DNA from 4 places in the Serratia symbiotica genome. Region 4 is predicted to be linked to each of the others. Evidence: predicted binding sites of a transcription regulator. Region 4 holds the regulator's gene; each other region holds the start of a gene.
The links. Region 4 encodes PurR, which represses purine synthesis genes. Its sites were predicted from a motif close to CANGCAAACGTTTGCNTG; they were not measured.
Positions count from the first base shown of each region.

Region 1 (5,357 bases), 1.5 Mb from region 4:
TCGAGTTGCAGACTCCAATCCGGACTACGACGTACTTTGTGAGGTCCGCTTGCTCTCGCGAGGTCGCTTCTCTTTGTATACGCCATTGTAGCACGTGTGTAGCCCTACTCGTAAGGGCCATGATGACTTGACGTCATCCCCACCTTCCTCCGGTTTATCACCGGCAGTCTCCTTTGAGTTCCCGACTTTATCGCTGGCAACAAAGGATAAGGGTTGCGCTCGTTGCGGGACTTAACCCAACATTTCACAACACGAGCTGACGACAGCCATGCAGCACCTGTCTCAGAGCTCCCGAAGGCACCCCTCCATCTCTGGAAAGTTCTCTGGATGTCAAGAGTAGGTAAGGTTCTTCGCGTTGCATCGAATTAAACCACATGCTCCACCGCTTGTGCGGGCCCCCGTCAATTCATTTGAGTTTTAACCTTGCGGCCGTACTCCCCAGGCGGTCGATTTAACGCGTTAGCTACGGAAGCCACCCCTCAAGGGCGCAACCTCCAAATCGACATCGTTTACAGCGTGGACTACCAGGGTATCTAATCCTGTTTGCTCCCCACGCTTTCGCACCTGAGCGTCAGTCTTTGTCCAGGGGGCCGCCTTCGCCACCGGTATTCCTCCAGATCTCTACGCATTTCACCGCTACACCTGGAATTCTACCCCCCTCTACAAGACTCTAGCTTGCCAGTCTCAAATGCCGTTCCCACGTTGAGCGCGGGGATTTCACATCTGACTTAACAAACCGCCTGCGTGCGCTTTACGCCCAGTAATTCCGATTAACGCTTGCACCCTCCGTATTACCGCGGCTGCTGGCACGGAGTTAGCCGGTGCTTCTTCTGCGAGTAACGTCAATGCAATGTCTTATTAACACATTACCCTTCCTCCTCGCTGAAAGTGCTTTACAACCCGAAGGCCTTCTTCACACACGCGGCATGGCTGCATCAGGCTTGCGCCCATTGTGCAATATTCCCCACTGCTGCCTCCCGTAGGAGTCTGGACCGTGTCTCAGTTCCAGTGTGGCTGGTCATCCTCTCAGACCAGCTAGGGATCGTCGCCTAGGTGAGCCGTTACCCCACCTACCAGCTAATCCCACCTGGGCACATCTGATGGCGTGAGGCCCGAAGGTCCCCCACTTTGGTCTTGCGACGTTATGCGGTATTAGCTACCGTTTCCACTAGTTATCCCCCGCCATCAGGCAGTTTCCCAGACATTACTCACCCGTCCGCCGCTCGTCACCCAGAGAGCAAGCTCTCTTGTGCTACCGCTCGACTTGCATGTGTTAGGCCTGCCGCCAGCGTTCAATCTGAGCCATGATCAAACTCTTCAATTCAAAGCTTGATATGCTTCAACTTGTGAAGCGCTGCTCAAAGATTTACTGCATGAATGTTACTTCAGGTAGTCACTCTTCAAGACTTGATATTTTTTCGTCCCAACAGGGACGGGATATCGTCTTGTGGAGTGCCCACACAGATTGTCTGATAAATTGTTAAAGAGCGGTAAGTCAGCCGCAGCACGGCGGCAAACTTGAGGTGGCGTATACTACGCGTTCCCTCTGAAGAGTCAAGCCATTATTTTGACTTTTCCCTTGCTGATCCGGCAGCGTATCTGCCGAAATACCGGGCCAGTGGGGGCGCATTATAGGGCGTTCTCGGCAGCCCGCAACAGGTATTTTCAACAAAAACGATTGTTTGCTGCATTCCACAGCAACATCCCACCTTATACCCATTTGCGCACAAACTTATCCACAGGCGCCATTTGCACGGAAAATTTACGAGCGTCACGCAAACGTTTTCGCTACAATCCCCCGCGATAAAAACGTTCCCCCCTTTACGGGAGCGTGACCTTAATTTGTGCCTGACCGCCCCTCATTAAGGTGGAAATTCACGTAACGCTCTTTATATTGCGACTCCAAAAGCCAAGGGATAAAACCATGCAACAACCTCGTCCAATCCGCCGGGCTCTGCTCAGCGTGTCTGACAAAGCCGGTATTGTTGAATTCGCCAAAGCGCTGTTAAGCCGGGGCGTTGAACTGCTCTCAACTGGCGGCACCGCCCGCCTGCTGGCAGAGGCCAATTTGCCTGTTACCGAAGTTTCCGACTATACCGGTTTCCCGGAGATGATGGACGGACGAGTCAAGACCCTGCACCCTAAAATCCACGGCAGCATTCTCGGTCGTCGTGGCAAAGACGACACCATCATGAGACAACACGGCATTAAACCGATCGATATGGTGGTAGTAAATCTGTATCCGTTCGCCCAAACCATAGCGCGCTTGGGCTGCTCACTGGAAGATGCGGTCGAAAACATCGATATCGGCGGCCCAACCATGATACGTTCCGCTGCCAAGAACCATCAAGATGTCGCCATCGTGGTAAAGAGTAGCGACTATGCTGCCATCATTACCGAGATGGATAACAACGGCGGTTCACTGCAATACGCTACCCGTTTCGATCTGGCGATCAAAGCCTTCGAACATACCGCTGCCTATGACAGCATGATCGCCAACTACTTTGGCACGTTAGTGCCAGCCTACCACGGTGATGCCAAACAGCCTTCAGGCCGCTTCCCCCGCACCCTAAACCTTAACTACATCAAACAGCAGGATATGCGCTACGGTGAGAACACTCACCAGCAGGCTGCTTTTTATATAGAAGATAACGTGCGAGAAGCTTCCGTGGCTACCGCTGACCAGTTGCAGGGTAAGGCGCTGTCGTACAACAATATCGCCGACACTGACGCCGCGCTGGAGTGCGTAAAAGAGTTCGCCGAACCAGCCTGTGTGATCGTCAAACATGCCAATCCTTGCGGTGTGGCAATTGGCGACGACATTTTAGCAGCCTACGAGCGTGCTTATCAGACCGATCCTACCTCAGCGTTCGGCGGTATCATCGCCTTTAACCGTGAACTGAACGCCGCAACTGCGCAGGCCATCATCAGCCGCCAATTCGTGGAGGTGATTATCGCCCCCAACATCAGCCAAGAAGCTCGCACAGTGCTGGTGGCCAAACAGAACGTGCGTGTGCTGGCCTGCGGTCAGTGGCAGCATCGCGTTGCCGGTCTTGACTTCAAACGCGTTAACGGCGGTCTGCTGGTGCAAGATCGCGATCTGGGCATGGTGAATGAAGACGATCTTCGCGTAGTGTCTGAGCGCCAGCCAAGCGCACAGGAGTTGCGCGATGCGCTGTTCTGCTGGAAGGTGGCCAAGTTCGTGAAGTCCAATGCTATCGTCTATGCGCGCGGCAATATGACTATTGGTATAGGTGCCGGCCAGATGAGTCGCGTGTATTCAGCTAAGATCGCCGGTATCAAGGCGGCAGACGAGGGTCTGGAAGTGAAAGGTTCTGCCATGGCGTCTGACGCCTTCTTCCCGTTTCGCGATGGCATTGATGCTGCTGCTGCGATCGGCATCACTTGTGTGATCCAGCCGGGCGGTTCGATCCGAGACGACGAAGTGATTGCCGCCGCCAATGAGCATGGCATGGCGATGATCTTCACCGACATGCGCCACTTCCGCCATTAATCCCTTTTATTTCGTGTGCTACGGTGCACGCTATTCGTGGAGCACTTGATGAATATTTTGATTATCGGTAACGGCGGGCGTGAGCATGCGCTAGCCTGGAAAGTTGCCCAGTCGCCGCTGGCGGATAAAGTCTTTGTCGCGCCGGGCAACGCTGGCACCGCACTGGAAGCCAAGCTGGAAAACGTGGCGATCTCTGCCACCGATATCCCGGCACTGCTCGCCTTCGCTCAGAGCCATGATATCGGCCTGACCATTGTTGGCCCAGAAGCGCCGCTAGTGATTGGTGTGGTTGACGCCTTCCAGGCCGCTGGCCTGAAAATCTTCGGGCCTTCGCAGGCAGCCGCTCAATTGGAAGGTTCCAAAGCTTTCACTAAAGATTTCCTGGCACGCCACAACATTCCCAGCGCTGAATACCAGCACTTCACTGAAGTTGAACCGGCGCTGGCTTACGTGCGCAGTAAAGGCGCGCCGATCGTCATTAAGGCCGATGGCCTGGCAGCTGGCAAAGGCGTGATCGTTGCCATGACGCTGGCGGAGGCGGAAGACACAGTGCAAGATATGCTGGCCGGCAACGCTTTCGGTGACGCCGGCCACCGCATCGTGGTGGAGGAGTTCCTTGCCGGTGAAGAAGCCAGCTTTATTGTGATGGTTGATGGTGAACATGTGGTGCCGATGGCCACCAGCCAGGATCACAAGCGCGTCGGCGATGGCGATACCGGCCCGAACACCGGTGGCATGGGTGCTTACTCTCCGGCACCCGTAGTGACTGACGAAATCCACCAGCGCGCCATGGATCAGGTGATCTGGCCAACGGTGCGCGGCATGGCGGCGGAAGGCAATATTTACGTTGGCTTTCTGTATGCCGGGCTAATGATCTCTGCCGATGGTCAGCCGAAAGTGATTGAGTTCAACTGTCGCTTCGGCGATCCAGAAACCCAGCCAATCATGCTACGCCTGCGTTCCGACTTGGTAGAGCTGTGTCTGGCGGGGGCAGAAGGCAAACTGGGCGAGAAAACCTCCGACTGGGATGAACGCCCTGCTCTTGGCGTGGTGATGGCGGCCGGGGGCTATCCGGGCAATTACCACAGCGGCGAGGTCATTCAGGGGCTGTCACAGCAGGAATATGCTGACGGTAAAGTGTTCCATGCTGGTACATGCATGCAGGGTGATGAGGTAGTGACCAGCGGTGGCCGAGTACTCTGTGTGACTGCACTAGGCGCAACGGTGGAACAAGCGCAGCAACGCGCTTATCAGTTGACGGCAGGCATTCAGTGGCCAGGCAGCTTCTGTCGCAAGGATATCGGCTATCGGGCGATCGCACGCGGCAAGTGATCTGAATACCTGACACACTTACAGGCTCCGCACTGCGGGGCCTTTTATAGTTGATCCTCCTTCGGTTCCCAGCGGCAGAAGTCGCCGTTTGCCACCAGCAACAGTGCACGCCCTTTCGGCGCGTCTAACCAGGCGATATTCACCGGTTGGCTGCTGTTGCGCGCACGCTGTTCAATCCAGGCTTCGGAATTGGCACTCAATCCCGGTTTCAACCACCGCCCATCGCAGGTTTGTACCTCACCCCGCAGCCAACGCCCTTGCAACAGTTTCACTTTGCCTGCGCGCAGGGCATCACTTACCTCAAGGAGACGCCGCGCCTGGTACTGATACAGTGCGATTTCGTCGCTGGACAATTGCTCGCGTCGGGTCGCCAGTTGGCGCTGCATAAAGCTCACTGTGCCGTCATCGGCAAAGCGTAGCTGGGTAGAATCCCGACCACCATCGGCGTCGCTACGTTTGATTTGGCGCAGTACGCCGTTTTGGTATTCATACAGCGTGGTGACAGTGCCAG
Region 1 covers NZ_CP050855.1:3,099,642-3,104,998, forward strand. Annotated here, with positions in the region: rRNA gene SYMBAF_RS15355 (16S ribosomal RNA) at 1-1,324, opposite strand, end outside; gene purH (bifunctional phosphoribosylaminoimidazolecarboxamide formyltransferase/IMP cyclohydrolase) at 1,925-3,514, shown strand; gene purD (phosphoribosylamine--glycine ligase) at 3,563-4,846, shown strand; gene SYMBAF_RS15370 (DUF1481 domain-containing protein) at 4,891-5,357, opposite strand, start outside.
Region 1: purH (bifunctional phosphoribosylaminoimidazolecarboxamide formyltransferase/IMP cyclohydrolase) is a predicted target of PurR. The motif match lies at 1,773-1,790, and genes of this name have one in related genera.

Region 2 (5,357 bases), 320 kb from region 4:
AACCTCACTGACCTATTTTGAATTTGGTACTCTGTCTGCATTGCATCTGTTTAAGCAGGCACGGCTGGATGTGGTGATCCTGGAGGTTGGTTTGGGTGGGCGCTTGGACGCCACTAATATCGTTGAGCCGAGCGTGGCGGTGATCACCAGCATTGCGTTGGATCATACCGATTGGTTGGGCAACGACCGGGAAAGTATCGGCAGCGAGAAGGCGGGCATTTTCCGTAGTGGCAAACCGGCCGTGGTGGGCGAAGCGGACATGCCAGCGAGTCTCCAGCAGGTGGCCGAAGCACTGGGCGCACCGCTTTACCGCAACGGGGTGGCCTGGAGTTATAGTGAACAAGGCGAGCACTGGCAGTGGCAAGGTGGTGAAACGCTGCTGGCTGGTTTGCCGATGCCGAATGTGCCGCTGGTCAATGCCGCTAGCGCACTGGCGGCGCTGAGCTATTCCTCGCTGGACATCGACCATCGGGCAATCCATGCCGGGCTACAGCAGGCGATGCTGCCTGGCCGTTTTCAACTTGTGTGCCAAGAGCCGAGACTGATCCTTGATGTGGCGCATAACCCGCACGCTGCCAGCTATCTGGCTGGACGTCTGGCGAAGCTGCCGCGCAACGGCGGCAAGGTGCGTGCTGTGGTCGCCATGCTGTCGGACAAAGACATCGCCGGCACGTTGGCCTGCCTGCGCGCGCAGGTGGATGAATGGTATTGTGCGCCGCTTGACGAGCCGCGCGGTGCTCGCGCTGAATTGCTGGCACAGCATTTGATGCAACCGCGCCAGTTTATCGATGTTGAAACCGCTTGGCGGCAGGCTATGCAGGATGCTGATAAACAAGATATTGTTATCGTCTGTGGATCGTTCCATACCGTGGCACAGGTGATGGTGGCATTAGACGAGAGGCGAGGAGTGTGAGTGGCAAGTAAATTTCAGAACCGACTGGTTGGCACCGTAATTCTGGTCGCGCTGGGGGTCATCATCCTGCCAGGGCTGTTGGACGGCAAAAAAAAACATTATGAGGATGAGTTCGCGGCGATCCCATTGGTGCCGAAGCCGGGAGACGTGGAAGAAAACACCATGCTGCCGCCAGTCACTCAGCCGTTGCTCGCGCCGCCAACAGTGGGGGCAGAGGCTTTAGTTGAACATCAGCTAGCCCCTGAGGTGGCGGTTCAGCAGGCGGGGCACCAAAACACGCCACCGCCGGTGCATAAGCCCATGCCCCTGCCGACACCGGTCGATGTGAAACCTGACCTAATGCCGAAACCTAAACCTGCTCCTGTGCAGAAATCGGTGAAAGAGCAGGCCCCGGTTGGACAAGCTTATGTTGTGCAACTCGGGGCGCTGAAAAATGCTGCCAGGGTGGACGAGATCGTCGCTTCGCTGCGTTTGTCTGGTTATCGCGTCTTTACCGTGCCATCGACACCGGTTCAGGGGCAACTCACGCGCATTTACGTTGGCCCAGATGCCTCGAAGCAAAAGCTACAGTCTTCTTTGTCGGCGCTGAATGCCATCAGCGGGTTAAGTGGGCAGGTGAAGCCGTATAGCGTGCGTTAGGCGATGTCCCGCCATTGCCCGTGAGCACCGCTGACGGTCATTTGAAGGCGGCCTCAGTGATAGGGTGAAAGACGCTGAGGGCGTGAAAGGCGTGATGGCTGACATGAAAGAGCTTGATATTGTCGAAACCCTAAAAGATGAGCGTATCAATATGCCCGCTCTCTAACGAGTTGGTTTTGGCAGGCGAAGTGGAAGCGTCCGCCGAGAAGTTGCATGGTGATCGAGCGGGTCGTGGTTTATCAGTATTCTCTATAATGCGGTGCGAGAACACGCCCTTATTGACTATTTTTATTTATAACGTGGTGGGAAATTCCCTACGAAAACGTTTTCTTTTTCTGTTAGAATTCGCCGCAAATTGGATGCGCCTGGTAAATTTCAAGTTGCCTCAAAGTAGTCACTGAGCAGTTCCCTGGGGCGGGGAGTAAGTTGAGGGCTGCCGCTAGAAAGATAAAGGGAGCAAGGGCGATTCATCATTGGGATAGTTCATGGTCTGGATTGATTACGTCATTATAGCGCTGATTGGATTTTCGGCTCTGGTGAGCCTGATCCGAGGGTTTGTTCGCGAAGCATTGTCACTGTTGACATGGGGATGTGCGTTTTTCGTTGCCAGCCATTTCTACTCTTACCTTGCGGTTTACTTCACTCGTTTTGAAGATGCACTGGTGCGAAACGGTATCGCGATCGTCATTTTGTTTATCGCGACGCTGATCATTGGTGCAATGGGTAACTATGTGATTAGCTCTCTGGTAGAGAAAACCGGGTTATCAGGTACTGACCGGGTGTTGGGCATCTGTTTCGGTGCACTGCGTGGCGTGCTGATCGTTGCAGCGATCCTGTTCTTCCTGGATACCTTTACCGGCTTATCGCAAAGCACAGATTGGAAACAGTCGCAGCTTATCCCCCAATTTAGTTATATCATCAGGTGGTTCTTTGACTACTTGCAAAGCACGTCGAGTTTCTTACCGGCCCATTTACCGGGGCGGTAGCGGCTTAGAGGAAAAAACAGCATGTGCGGTATTGTCGGTATTGCCGGTTTTACACCGGTTAACCAGTCGATTTATGATGCGCTGACGGTGCTCCAGCACCGTGGTCAAGATGCCGCAGGCATCGTCACCATTGATGCCCAAAACGGGTTCCGTCTGCGTAAAGCAAACGGTTTGGTGAAAGATGTGTTCGAGGCACGTCATATGCAGCGTTTGCAGGGCAACATGGGTATTGGTCATGTGCGTTACCCAACGGCTGGCAGCTCCAGTGCCTCGGAGGCTCAACCTTTCTACGTGAACTCGCCGTTCGGCATTACGCTGGCACACAATGGCAACCTGACTAATGCCCATGAACTGCGTCATAAGTTGTTTGAGGGGGGCCGCCGCCACGTCAACACTACCTCCGATTCTGAGATCCTGCTGAACGTGCTTGCCAGCGAGCTGGATCATTTCACGCATTATCCTTTGGGGGCCGACAACATTTTCAGCGCTGTGGCCACCATGCATCAGCAACTGCGCGGCGCTTATGCCTGTGTGGCGATGATCATCGGCCACGGTTTGTTGGCGTTTCGCGACCCGAACGGCATCCGTCCGCTAGTGCTGGGCAAACGCCAGCTTGAAGACGGTTGTAACGAGTATATGGTGGCTTCTGAAAGCGTGGCGCTCGATACGCTGGGTTTTGAATTTCTGCGCGATGTGGCACCGGGTGAAGCCGTCTACATCACCGAGAAAGGTCAATTGTTCACCCGTCAGTGCGCGGAGAACCCGAAAACCCATCCATGCCTGTTTGAGTATGTCTATTTCGCCCGTCCTGACTCCTTTATGGACAAAATTTCGGTCTACAGCGCCCGCGTACGTATGGGGCAAAAGCTGGGCGAGAAAATCGCCCGTGAGTGGGAAGATCTGGACATTGACGTGGTGATCCCGATCCCGGAAACGTCTTGCGACATCGCGCTGGAGATTGCCCGCATCCTGGACAAACCATATCGCCAGGGTTTCGTAAAAAACCGCTATGTAGGACGCACCTTCATCATGCCGGGCCAGCAGGTTCGTCGCCAGTCAGTGCGCCGTAAGCTAAACGCCAACCGCGCCGAGTTCCGTGATAAAAACGTGCTGCTGGTGGATGACTCTATCGTGCGCGGCACCACCTCAGAGCAGATCGTCGAGATGGCGCGCGATGCCGGTGCCAAGCGGGTGTACTTGGCCTCCGCCGCGCCAGAAATCCGCTTCCCCAATGTCTACGGCATTGACATGCCGAGCGCGAACGAACTGATCGCCCATGGCCGTGAAGTGGATGAAATCCGCCAGATCATTGGTGCTGACGGTTTGATCTTCCAAAATTTGGCTGATCTAATTGAAGCGGTGCGTGACGAGAACCCGGATATCGCCCAGTTCGAATGCTCGGTGTTCGATGGCATCTATGTCACCAAAGATGTTGACCAGAGCTATCTGGAGTATTTGGCGTCGCTACGCAACGACGATGCTAAAGCGCTATGTGGGCAGAGCGAAGCGGAAAATCTGGAAATCCATAACGAAGGCTAAGTGCTATCTTGGTGCACTGCGGCGTTCGTCGCGGTGCATTGCCCTTCTCTGGCTTGCTTATCCCTCGCCATTGCGGCAAAGTTTGACTGAGCTTATATTTCCAAGGCAGAGGTCTACTTTATGAAACGACTTATCATCGGTATTTCCGGTGCCAGCGGCGCGATCTACGGCGTGCGCCTGTTGCAGGCATTACATGATGTCGCGGAAGTGGAAACCCATTTGGTGATAAGTAATGCGGCGCGACAGACACTGGCGCTGGAAACCTCGCTGAGCTTGCGTGAAGTACAGGCGCTGGCTGATGTGGTGCACGATGCACGCGACATCGCCGCCAGTATCTCCTCCGGTTCGTTCAAAACGCTGGGCATGGTGATTTTGCCCTGCTCGATCAAAACCCTGTCTGGTATCGTCAACAGCTATAGCGATGGCCTGCTAATCCGCGCCGCCGATGTGATATTGAAAGAACGCCGACCGTTGGTGTTATGTGTGCGGGAAACACCGCTGCACCTTGGTCACCTGCGCTTGATGATTCAGGCGGCGGAAATGGGCGTGGTGATTATGCCGCCGGTGCCAGCGTTTTACCACTTGCCGAAAAGCGTGGATGACATTATTGATCAGACCGTCAATCGGGTTATCGATCAGTTTGACATTGCATTGCCAGTAGATCTGTTTACCCGCTGGCAAGACCCCAACTAGCAGAGTTATCGGCAAATTGGCCTATGGTTGCCCCACGGCGTGGCGTCACTTCTGGCGGTGGCTCATGGTTATTGAAACCGAATCGGCGTAGCGCAGAGCCAGTAATTTATCTATCTCTACTTCCGCATAGGTTACCCAAGCATGTTCTTTGACGATATTGAGCACATCCTGAGTTAATTTTTCCAGCAAGGCGAAGCGGTTATCTTCAACATGGCGAATGATCGCCTTGGTGATGGTGCGGTAGTTGAGCGTGTCGTTAATATTTTCGCTGTTACGTGCTTTGTCCGCCGCGTAGTGGATCACCACGTTGATCAAGATGTCCTGACGGTTATTGATTTCTTCATCCTTAATACCGATGAAAGTACGCAACCTAAGATTTTTAATACGAATGATTGCATCGGGTTGACTAAATGACATCAGAGAATTTCCACAGGTCTTATTATTGGTGCTCAGCATACACGGAAAATGGAGAATAAGGTTATGTTGTATCCCGCAATTCTACGTGAACGCGGCTGGCGGTTAATTACGGGATCCAGCCTGGGGTTAACTTTGTTCGTCCAGTTTGTAGGCACGCTCGGTTGCTGGCC
Region 2 covers NZ_CP050855.1:1,550,562-1,555,918, reverse strand. Annotated here, with positions in the region: gene folC (bifunctional tetrahydrofolate synthase/dihydrofolate synthase) at 1-913, shown strand, start outside; gene dedD (cell division protein DedD) at 914-1,552, shown strand; gene cvpA (colicin V production protein) at 2,038-2,538, shown strand; gene purF (amidophosphoribosyltransferase) at 2,560-4,077, shown strand; gene SYMBAF_RS07770 (UbiX family flavin prenyltransferase) at 4,198-4,770, shown strand; gene folX (dihydroneopterin triphosphate 2'-epimerase) at 4,816-5,187, opposite strand; gene yfcG (GSH-dependent disulfide bond oxidoreductase) at 5,314-5,357, opposite strand, start outside.
Region 2: cvpA (colicin V production protein) is a predicted target of PurR. The motif match lies at 1,868-1,885, and genes of this name have one in related genera.

Region 3 (5,357 bases), 980 kb from region 4:
ATCTGGATGGCACCATTCTGGCGACCGGTTTCCCGTTCAAACATAAACAGCACGCCGCCCCATATATCAAGGTGATTGGCACACTGTTCACCCAGTGCGCGGACTTCCGGCGCACCGGCTCAGCCGCGCTGGATCTGGCCTATGTCGCCGCTGGCCGCGTGGATGGCTTCTTCGAGATCGGTTTGAAACCTTGGGACTTCGCAGCAGGCGAACTGCTGGTGCGTGAATCTGGTGGCTTGGTCACCGACTTTATTGGTGGCCATAACCACTTTAGCTCCGGTAACGTGGTGGCGGGCAACCCGCGTGTTGTGAAAGCGATACTTTCCACCCTGCGTGAAGAACTGAGCGAAGCGCTGAAGCGCTAATATCGCGAATTGACTCATGGGCGCTGCATCGGCAGCGCTTTTTTATGTCCGTCAGCGGGAGAAAGGCCGGATGCTGCCGCCGAATTCCGGCTGGACGCTGACGTACAGTAGCAGCCCGACGAACACCAACATCAAGCCACCAGCCAACGCCAGCGCTGCCCACGCCACTGCGTGCCAAGCGGCAGGCGCACGCGAGCGGCTGAGATGCATCGCTAGCTGGCGGCTGTAGTGCACCAACAGCGCCAGCAGAGAAATGCTCAGTGAGGTGCCAAGCGCCATCGCCAGAGCAGAAATCACGCCCCAAATGAACACGCCGATCAACTTGGAGAACAGCAGCACCAGAATCGCCCCTGAGCATGGCCGCATGCCCATCACCAGCACAATAGCGGCCTGAGTACGCCAGTCACTACCAAGCAACTCGCTGTCGCTGGGCAGATGACGGTGCCCGCAGCCACAGTGTTCGCTGTGCATGTGGTTCGCCGCCAATGGTTCGAGGTGGCTGATGCGCAGCGCCGGTGCCAGGCGCTGCGCCTTAAGGACAGAGTACAGGCGTTTCAATGCACGCCAGCTCAGCAGTGCGCCGAACAACATCACCAGAATAAAGCTGCCTTTTTCCAGCCAGAAGCTGCTGTAGTGCAATTGTCGGGAAGAAAGCTGCAAAACCTCCAGCATCAACGTCACCAGCGCGATCGCCACCAGCCCCTGCACCAGTGAAGCGGCAAAGGTCAGCTTCAGGCTGCTTTTCAGCCGCACCGGGTGGGTCGCCAGATAGGTGGCGATCACCACCTTACCATGGCCGGGGCCGAGCGCATGCAGCACACCATAGCTCAGGCTGAACAGCATCAGCAGCCACCCGACCTGATGCGGCGCGGCTTTCACCTGCTGCAACAGCCCGGCCATTTGCTGGTGCAGCGCCTTCTGCCATATCACAGCGTGCATCAGCAATTGTGGCCAGAAGTGCCATGCCAGCTGGGCGGCCAACGTCAGCAACAGTGCAAACAGCAGTAGCGGCCACAAGCTAAAAATCCAGTGATGCTTGTGGCCGGACGGTTGGCTGAGATTTATTGACATTGCAGGGTCACCCGTTGCGCGAACTGTTGCCCCAATGCCCTATCTTCGCCGGGCGAGTCGTTTTTATCGAGTGACAACGCGTAGAGCCGCAGCGAAGTATCCGGTTTTGGTGTTATCAAGCTGAGCTTACACTGCTGCGCCATTGCCAGTGGCAGGTGCAACGCGGTTGGACCTTTATAGGTCATATCAACAAAGTAGCTGGGATCGTAGGTGGAGATCTCAAAGGGTTTACCCACCAGCGGTTGTGGTTCGGCTAGTGGCAGCACAAATTCCAGCACCGCCTGGTTGCCCCGCCGCGATAGGTGGTATTCAGTCGGCAAATTGAGGTATTTCACCGGTTTGCCATTGCGATAAATATCGGTGAAATAATGTTGGCCCAGTACGTTGGCCATGACTTGCGCCGCCAGCTTTTTCCAAACGACTGAATCGCTTTTGGCATTCTTCGCATCATACAGCAAATCCGCTGAGGTGATTTCATCCATTACCCACACCATTTTCAACCCGACCAGCCGTTGATCCTTAGCCACAAAGGTAGTGTTCATATCAATAAAGCTGTGCGGGTGAGCAGCAGCGTTGACACTGAACAATAGGCATACCCCAACCAGAGCACCATGTAACTTCATCATCAAAGGATTTTCACCCTGTTATCAAAGCGGCGCTCATCTCGAATATCGATGAAAACACCGCAGACTGGACATCTTCCTGTATGCTCAAAGGGGAGAGCGCTAATGGCTCCCCAGAAAATGAAACGGTAAAACAGGATTGGCATAGAGCGCGCATACTTATAAAGCGAGCGGCACGGGATGCCACAATTAACTGCCTCGCCAAACCCTGCCTCAATAGGGTGTGGGTCTGTTAACACTGATTGACTCAGCGCCGAGGCAGTTTTCACTGTGAGGGTGGAACTATGCGTAAACCGGCAAGCGGGCGCAGATATCCAACACTTTCTGCTTGGTGCGTTCGATGGTGGCGTCGTCGTTGATGTTGTCCAGTACATCACAGATCCAACCGGCCAGTTCACGCACTTCAGCCTCTTTGAAGCCACGGCGCGTCACCGCCGGGGTGCCGATACGCACGCCGGAAGTCACAAACGGGCTTTTCGGATCGTTTGGCACACTGTTTTTGTTGACGGTGATATTTGCGCGCCCCAGAGCGGCGTCAGCTTCTTTACCGGTCAAATTTTTGTCAACTAAATCCAGCAAGAACAAGTGGTTGTGAGTACCGCCGGAAACCACTTTATAGCCGCGTTGCAGGAACACTTCCACCATCGCCTTGGCGTTGTCGGCCACTTGCTGCTGGTAAATTTTGAACGCTGGCTCCATTGCTTCTTTCAGCGCCACCGCTTTGCCGGCGATCACATGCATCAGCGGGCCGCCCTGGCCGCCAGGGAACACTGCCGAGTTCAATTTCTTATACAATGCTTCATCACCCCCCTTCGCCAGGATCAAGCCACCACGTGGGCCTGCCAGGGTTTTGTGGGTGGTAGTGGTAACGATGTGTGCATGCGGCACGGGGTTCGGGTAGACGCCTGCGGCGATCAGACCAGCAACATGTGCCATGTCAACGAACAGGTAAGCGCCAATGCTGTCAGCGATTTCACGCATTTTTGCCCAATCGGCGATGCCGGAGAAAGCAGAGAAGCCGCCGATGATCATTTTTGGTTTGTGGGCCTGTGCTTGCTTAGCCAGATCGTCATAATCGATCTGGCCTTTTTCGTCGATGCCGTAAGGCACCACGTTGTACAGTTTGCCGGATAGATTGACCGGGGAGCCGTGGGTCAGGTGGCCGCCGTGCGCCAGGTTCATACCCAGAATAGTGTCACCTGGCTGCAACAACGCCGTGTAAACAGCGAAGTTAGCCTGGGAGCCGGAGTGCGGTTGTACGTTGGCGTAATCTGCGCCGAACAGTTCCTTTGCGCGGTCAATAGCCAATTGCTCAACAATATCCACATATGCGCAGCCGCCGTAGTAACGCTTGCCTGGATAGCCTTCAGCGTATTTATTGGTCAGTTGTGAACCCTGAGCCTGCATGACGCGCGGGCTAGTGTAGTTCTCAGACGCAATCAGCTCGATGTGTTCTTCCTGACGCACTACTTCTTGCTCCATTGCACGCCACAGTTGTGCATCGTAATCGGCAATGTTCATTTCACGTTTTAACATCCACATCTCCTGACTTAAATCGGCTAACTAAAAAATCACCCAATAACACCCCATTTGGGTACTGAACCACAGTGTAAACTGTTTCCCTCTAGCGAGGATAGGGCTTGACAGAGGTTTTTACGCAAACGATTGGCACAAGATTCCACAAGACTTGGATCCGATAAATCGCCCCTACCAGCAACGAACTTTTTCTCATGTTCAGGATGCGGTTTTTTCATATTCTGTGCGCCTGATCGTTGGCTGGCAACCACCCTAATAAAAACAGGGTCATTTACCTGCGCAGCCAAATCTAATAATATGCATTTAAAATACATTATTAAAAATCGTCTTTAAGAAGCGCTTCCATGCTGGACAGCCAAACCATCGCCACCGTCAAATCCACTATTCCTTTGCTGTCTGCCACCGGGCCAAAGTTGACCGCCCATTTCTATGATCGCATGTTCACGCATCACCCTGAATTGAAAGATATTTTCAATATGAACAACCAACGTAACGGCGATCAGCGACAAGCACTGTTCGACGCCATCTGCGCCTATGTCAACAATATCGAAAACTTGGCGGCGCTGCTGCCAGCAGTGGAGCGCATCGCACAAAAACATACCAGCTACAACATTCAGCCCGATCAGTATGATATTGTCGGCAGCCACCTGCTGGCCACGCTAGACGAGATGTTCAGCCCAAGTCAGGAAGTGCTGGATGCCTGGGGCAAAGCCTATGGCGTGCTGGCCAAGGTGTTTATCCAGCGTGAAGCGCAAATTTATCAGCAAAGCGAGACCGACAATGGGGGTTGGCGCAATCTGCGCGCCTTTTGCATCGTCAAAAAACAGCCGCAGAGCGATGTAATTTGCAGCCTGGAGCTAGCACCGGTCGATGGCGGCCAGGTGGTTGATTTCAAACCAGGCCAGTATCTGGCAGTCTACATCAAGCACGACAGCCTGGAGTACCAAGAAATCCGCCAGTACTCTCTGACCACCGCGCCAAACGGCAAGTTTTATCGCATCGCGGTCAAGCGTGAAGATCAGGGCAAGGTATCTAACTATCTGCATCAGCAGGCACAGGAAGGCGATGTGATTTATATTGCCCCGCCGCACGGCGACTTTTTCCTTGAAGCCGAAGCGGAAACGCCGATCGCGCTGATCTCCGTCGGCGTTGGCCAGACGCCGATGCTCAGCATGTTGCATGCCTTGCACGACAGTCAGCATCAGGCGGAAATCCACTGGCTGCACGCGGCAGAAAACGGTGCCGTTCACGCCTTTGCCGGCGAAGTGGCAGATATCGCCGGGCGCATGCCGCATCTGAACCGCCACATCTGAACCGCCACATCTGGTATCGCCAACCGGGCGCAGACGATGTAGAAGGACGCGACTATCACCGCCAAGGATTGATGGATCTCAATGCCCTGAGTGACGCACTGAGCAACCCGCAAATGCACTACTATTTCTGCGGCCCGGTACCGTTCATGCAGCACGTGGCTAAACAGTTGCTGGCGATGGGTGTGGAGGCCGAACGTATCCACTATGAATGCTTTGGCCCGCATAAAGTGCTGTAATCAATCAGGGCGCGGTTTGCCAACCGCGCCCTGTCATTATTTCTGTTGCAGCCTGCGCATCTCCTGCGCCAACGGCTCGGTTATCGGCGCAACCCGGTTGCCCCCATTCCCCCGTAAATAGCCATCAGATCAGTGGCCTGCTGGTCGTTCATTGCCCAGCCGTAGCCCGCGTCGTCGGCATTCAGCCCTCCACCCATAGCGTGGTTAGCAGGT
Region 3 covers NZ_CP050855.1:2,212,398-2,217,754, forward strand. Annotated here, with positions in the region: gene suhB (inositol-1-monophosphatase) at 1-365, shown strand, start outside; gene SYMBAF_RS11090 (nickel/cobalt transporter) at 417-1,436, opposite strand; gene SYMBAF_RS11095 (DUF1007 family protein) at 1,427-2,062, opposite strand; gene glyA (serine hydroxymethyltransferase) at 2,342-3,595, opposite strand; partial or broken gene hmpA (NO-inducible flavohemoprotein) at 3,940-5,144, shown strand; gene SYMBAF_RS11110 (hypothetical protein) at 5,225-5,357, opposite strand, start outside.
Region 3: glyA (serine hydroxymethyltransferase) is a predicted target of PurR. The motif match lies at 3,714-3,731, and genes of this name have one in related genera.

Region 4 (5,357 bases):
TTTTTAAAACGGTGCGTGCTGGCATCAAGCATCGCGGCTGTAACCGGGCAATCATTGTGGCGCACAACGCCAACTTTGACCACAGTTTCCTGATGGCTGCTGCCGAGCGCGCCAGCCTGAAGCGCAATCCATTCCACCCCTTTGCCACATTCGATACTGCGGCGCTGAGTGGGCTGGTGCTAGGCCAGACAGTGCTGGCGAAAGCCTGTACCGCTGCTGGTATGCCGTTTGACAGTAGCCAGGCGCATTCAGCATTGTACGACACTGAGCAGACCGCCTTACTGTTCTGCGAACTAGTTAACCGCTGGAAACGTCTAGGTGGCTGGCCACTAACCCTCGGCGATCTCGGCGGCTAAGCAATAGTCGGGCGGCTCAGTCTGCATTGGCACCGCCCGACCTCATACATAGCGGTACAAAAACCTCGTGCCAATTAAGGCTGCGAGTCTTGCTGCGCGCTGTATTTCTCTGCTGTTTCTTTGATAAGCTGTTGCAGTTCGCCACGCTGATACATTTCGATGATGATATCGCAACCACCAATCAATTCACCGTCTACCCACAGTTGTGGGAAAGTCGGCCAATTAGCGTACTTAGGCAGTTGTGCACGAATGTCCGGGTTCTGCAAAATATCCACGTAAGCAAAGCGCTCGCCGCAGGCAGACAGCGCCTGCACAGCCTGCGCAGAGAAACCGCAGTTTGGCAATTTTGGTGAGCCTTTCATGTACAGCAAAATGGGGTTTTCAGCGATCTGGTGCTGAATTTTTTCAATCGTCGTCATTGTCGTCATTATTTGTTTCCTCAATCGACATCTCATAGCGACCACATGCATCATGTGGGCTGTTTTAACGGCTGTAGTAGTCATAAGAGATGCTCTCTTTTACAAGTGCATCACCCGCTACTGATCGCGTCTTATCAGCAAACACCGTTCCGGGTTAAAATATGGATTCAGAATAACATTTTTAATCCGACCATTTAACCCATAATTTCCCCCCTCAGTCGGTGTTTAATTAATCCACAAAATTCTGTTCGTGTTTTTAAAAAACTAATTAATTGATTTTAAATAAAAAAATATGCCGTTAACTTTTTCTCACAATATGGATCACTATTTATAATGTCTTCGCTGTTGTATATGGAAAAATTCGGGAATACTGTCAGCCTTCGGTATCCGTTTAAAGTCAAAGTTGGTGATGTTGACATGCGCTTAATTCTTATACTTTCCATGCTGCTACTTACACAACTCTTCTTCAATCTAGCGCATGCTGTACCGCAGGCGCGTACTACCACCGAGCAGCGCAAAAGTCACGCTGCTAATGAAGCGCAACCAGATGACCCCCAGAAAAGAAAAGCGGTGAAAGTCAGAAAAAAAGTAAAAGTTAGCGCTAGGTTACCGTTGAAGGCCAAAACCCAGAAAATAGCCAAAACTGTTAAAGTAGTCCCACCGAGAAAGGGTGACAAAAAGCGCTATGACCACCAACGTCAACCCGGTATTTCCAAAACTATACACCCACACGATGTAAAACCATTGAAGCTCAGCCTGGCACATAAAAAACGTTATCAGCATGCCAAACAGACGGCGATGGCCAAGCTGATGGGCCAAATGGGCAAGCCTTATCACTGGGGGGGCAGTTCACCCCATACCGGCTTTGATTGCAGTGGTCTAATTTACTACGCTTATAAAGATGTGGTGAAAATCAAGATGCCACGCACCACCAAAGAAATGTACCAATTACGCCATGCTGCGCCAATCAAGAAAAGCGAACTGGAAAGCGGTGATCTGGTGTTCTTTCGCATTCACAATCACAACGTAGCCGATCATGTCGGGGTCTATCTCGGCAATGGCAAATTTATACAGTCACCGCGATCCGGTGAAGAGATCCGCATCAGCCAACTCAACAACGACTATTGGCAGAATCACTACATCGGTGCACGCCGGGTAGTCACGCCACAAACCATTCGCTAACGCTGTGCATGCGTTGAAGAACCCTGGATAAGGCACAGTAACTGCGCCTTTATTTAGGTTTAATGCTAGCGGTCAGTTCAGCACAGCGGTGAAACAGAAAACAATAATCACCGCCAACACACATAACGTGGCAAGCAACGACATCTTCAGGTCAGTATCCATCACTATTCCTTCTCTGGGAGGCTTTTTCAAGGATAAAAGGCGCACAATTAATGTGCCAAATTATATTCTCACAATTCGCCAATAAAATCTTATTATCATTCCCAGTTTATAGTGCCGACTCCCTCTTCCACTTTTGCTCAATATGCGACAAAATTCGCAGTTCACAACTGCGTATCGGCATGTGTTCCCCCAGACTAAGCGCCGAAGGCCACAACTCTAAAAACTCAGTTTTCGCTTTTCTGGAGAAGGATCTACGCAGGTAAACGATTAACATTATACTTGCATATTGTAAAATGTGAGTTCAGGAGTCATTTATTATATGGCAACGATCAAAGATGTAGCCAAACGCGCTGGCGTTTCCACTACCACCGTTTCGCACGTCATCAATAAGACTCGTTTCGTCGCCGAAGAAACTCAAGCGGCCGTTTGTGCTGCAATCAAGGAGTTGCATTATTCGCCAAGCGCCGTGGCGCGCAGCCTGAAGGTCAATCACACCAAATCGATCGGCCTGCTGGCCACATCAAGTGAGGCCCCCTATTTTGCTGAAGTGATCGAAGCAGTGGAAAATAGCTGCTATAGCAAGGGCTACACGCTGATCTTGTGCAACTCGCACAATAATCTGAACAAACAACGCGCCTATCTGGCTATGCTGGCACAAAAGCGCGTCGATGGCCTGCTAATAATGTGCTCGGAATACCCAGAACAACTGTTGAGCATGCTGGAAGAATATCGCCCTATTCCCATGGTGGTGATGGATTGGGGGGCTGCACGGGGGGATTTCACTGATACCATCGTCGACAATGCCTTCGAGGGCGGTTACTTGGCTGGCCGCTATCTGATCGAGCGCGGCCACCGTGATATTGGTGCCATTCCGGGCCAACTGGTGCGCAACACCGGTGGCGGGCGTCACCAGGGTTTTCTGAAAGCCATGGAGGAAGCTAATATTAAGATGCGCAATGAGTGGATCGTTCAGGGCGACTTTGAGCCAGAATCCGGTTATCAGGCAATGCATCAAATCCTGTCACAAAAACAACGGCCAACTGCTGTATTTTGCGGTGGCGACATCATGGCGATGGGAGCCATCTGCGCCGCTGACGAACTGGGCCTACGTGTGCCGCAGGATATTTCGGTGATCGGCTATGATAACGTGCGTAATGCCAGGTACTTCACCCCGGCGCTGACCACTATCCATCAGCCGAAGGAACGCCTAGGTGAAATGGCGTTTAGCATGTTGCTGGATCGCATTATCAGTAAACGTGAGGAGTCACAGGTGATCGAAGTGCACCCGAAACTGCTTGAACGCCGTTCGGTGGCCGATGGCCCATTCATCGACTACCGCCGTTAAACACCGCCTGCTGTATGAGCAAATAGCCATCCACGATGTTCAACTGACTGCGCCAGTCGGTGTCCGTTCTTTTCTCGACACTAAAACTTGCGATCACACAATATTAACGAGAAATACCATGCGAAATTCCTTTGGCTTTATGGGTTACCTCGCTGGCCTGAGCATATTGGGTTATCTGGCCACCGACATGTACCTACCTGCCTTTAGTGCCATGCAGCAGGAATTACAGATCTCTGCCGGTGCGATCAGTGTCAGCCTGAGCGTATTTCTAGCGGGTTTCGCTTTTGCACAGCTACTGTGGGGTGCGCTTTCCGACCATCTGGGCCGCAAGCCAGTACTGCTGCTCGGCTTGGTGCTGTTCGCCTTAGGTTGCCTCGGCATGCTATGGGTACAAAATGCTGTGCAGCTATGGTTATTGCGCTTTATTCAGGCGATTGGTGCCTGCTCCGCCGCTGTTACCTGGCAGGCGCTGGTGGTTGACCGCTACCGTGAGGGCAAAGCCAGGCGCATATTCGCCACGATCATGCCGTTGGTCGCGTTATCCCCCGCGTTGGCACCGCTGATGGGTGCCTGGCTGCTGAACCAGACAAGTTGGCGCATGATCTTCGCCGTGCTATTGGGCTTCTCCATCCTGCTACTGCTACCAACATTACTGCTGAAGAAAAGCACCCGGTCAGAAAACGCAGCTGGTCAAAGCAACAGTAGTGTCAGCTTCTGGCAGTTGTTCAAATCGCCCGTGTTCAGCGGCAACGTTGCGATGTTCGCCGCCGGTTCGGCCGGATTTTTCGCCTGGCTGACCGGTTCGCCGTTTATCCTCAGCGATATGGGCTACAGCCCAAATGATATTGGCCTAAGCTATATGCCGCAAACCTTAGCTTTCCTGTTGGGGGGTTATGGCTACCGTACCACACTAAATCGCATTAAGGGTAAAACCTTGCTGCCATGGTTGTTAGTAACTTATGGCGCAAGCATCGCAGCACTGTATCTAGTGGCGATGCTGGGCGAACCAACCCTGACCACTTTGTTGATCCCGTTCTGCATCATGGCCTTGGTTAATGGTGCTGGCTATCCAATAATGGTGGCGAATGCGTTAATGGCATTTCCGGAAAGCAGTGGCAAAGCCGCAGCGTTGCAAAACACTTTGCAGCTCGGTCTGTGCTTTGTCGCCAGCATGCTGGTATCGGCATTTATCTCGCAGCCATTGTTGGCGACAGTGTCGGTGATGTTTTCTACAGTGGTGTTGGCTGCGGTGGGCTATTGGCTACAACGAGGAAAAGCAGTTGGCGGCACGGCGTGAATTTGCTAGCCCACTATTAATCGCTGGGCTAATTTATCGGGCAATAAAACGGCGTCTGTGCGCTAATACCAGCGTTTCCTGATAAACGTTAGCCGTTTGCTCCACTGATAGTGATACATTATTACTCGCCAGCTTGTCAGTCCTTGAACGTCGCCGATAACCTTGCTTCACGGCTAGCGAGCACCCGTTCAACGCTGTCCACTACCGCCTGTGTTTGCGGGTCGATCTCAATATTCACTTTGTCGCCCAAACGTTTTCTACCCAGCGTGGTGCGTTCTAACGTTTCGGGAATCAAATGCACGCAGAACCGGTTATTCACCACCTCGCCGATGGTCAAGCTGATGCCGTCAATGCCAATAAACCCCTTATGCAGGATATATTTCATCAGTGACGCATTGGGCATACGTAGCCAGATTTGGCGGTTATTTTCCGAAGCCAAAATCTTGGCCACTTCTGCCGTGCAAATAATATGGCCGGACATTAGATGGCCGCCAATTTCGTCGTTAAATCTGGCGGCACGCTCGATGTTGACCCTGTCACCCAACGCCAATTCGCCAAGGTTGGTCAGGCATAGCGTTTCCTTGATCAGATCGAAA
Region 4 covers NZ_CP050855.1:1,231,980-1,237,336, forward strand. Annotated here, with positions in the region: gene rnt (ribonuclease T) at 1-356, shown strand, start outside; gene SYMBAF_RS06235 (Grx4 family monothiol glutaredoxin) at 431-775, opposite strand; gene SYMBAF_RS06240 (C40 family peptidase) at 1,193-1,957, shown strand; gene cydH (cytochrome bd-I oxidase subunit CydH) at 2,030-2,119, opposite strand; gene purR (HTH-type transcriptional repressor PurR) at 2,439-3,464, shown strand; gene punC (purine nucleoside transporter PunC) at 3,583-4,761, shown strand; gene SYMBAF_RS06260 (riboflavin synthase) at 4,898-5,357, opposite strand, start outside.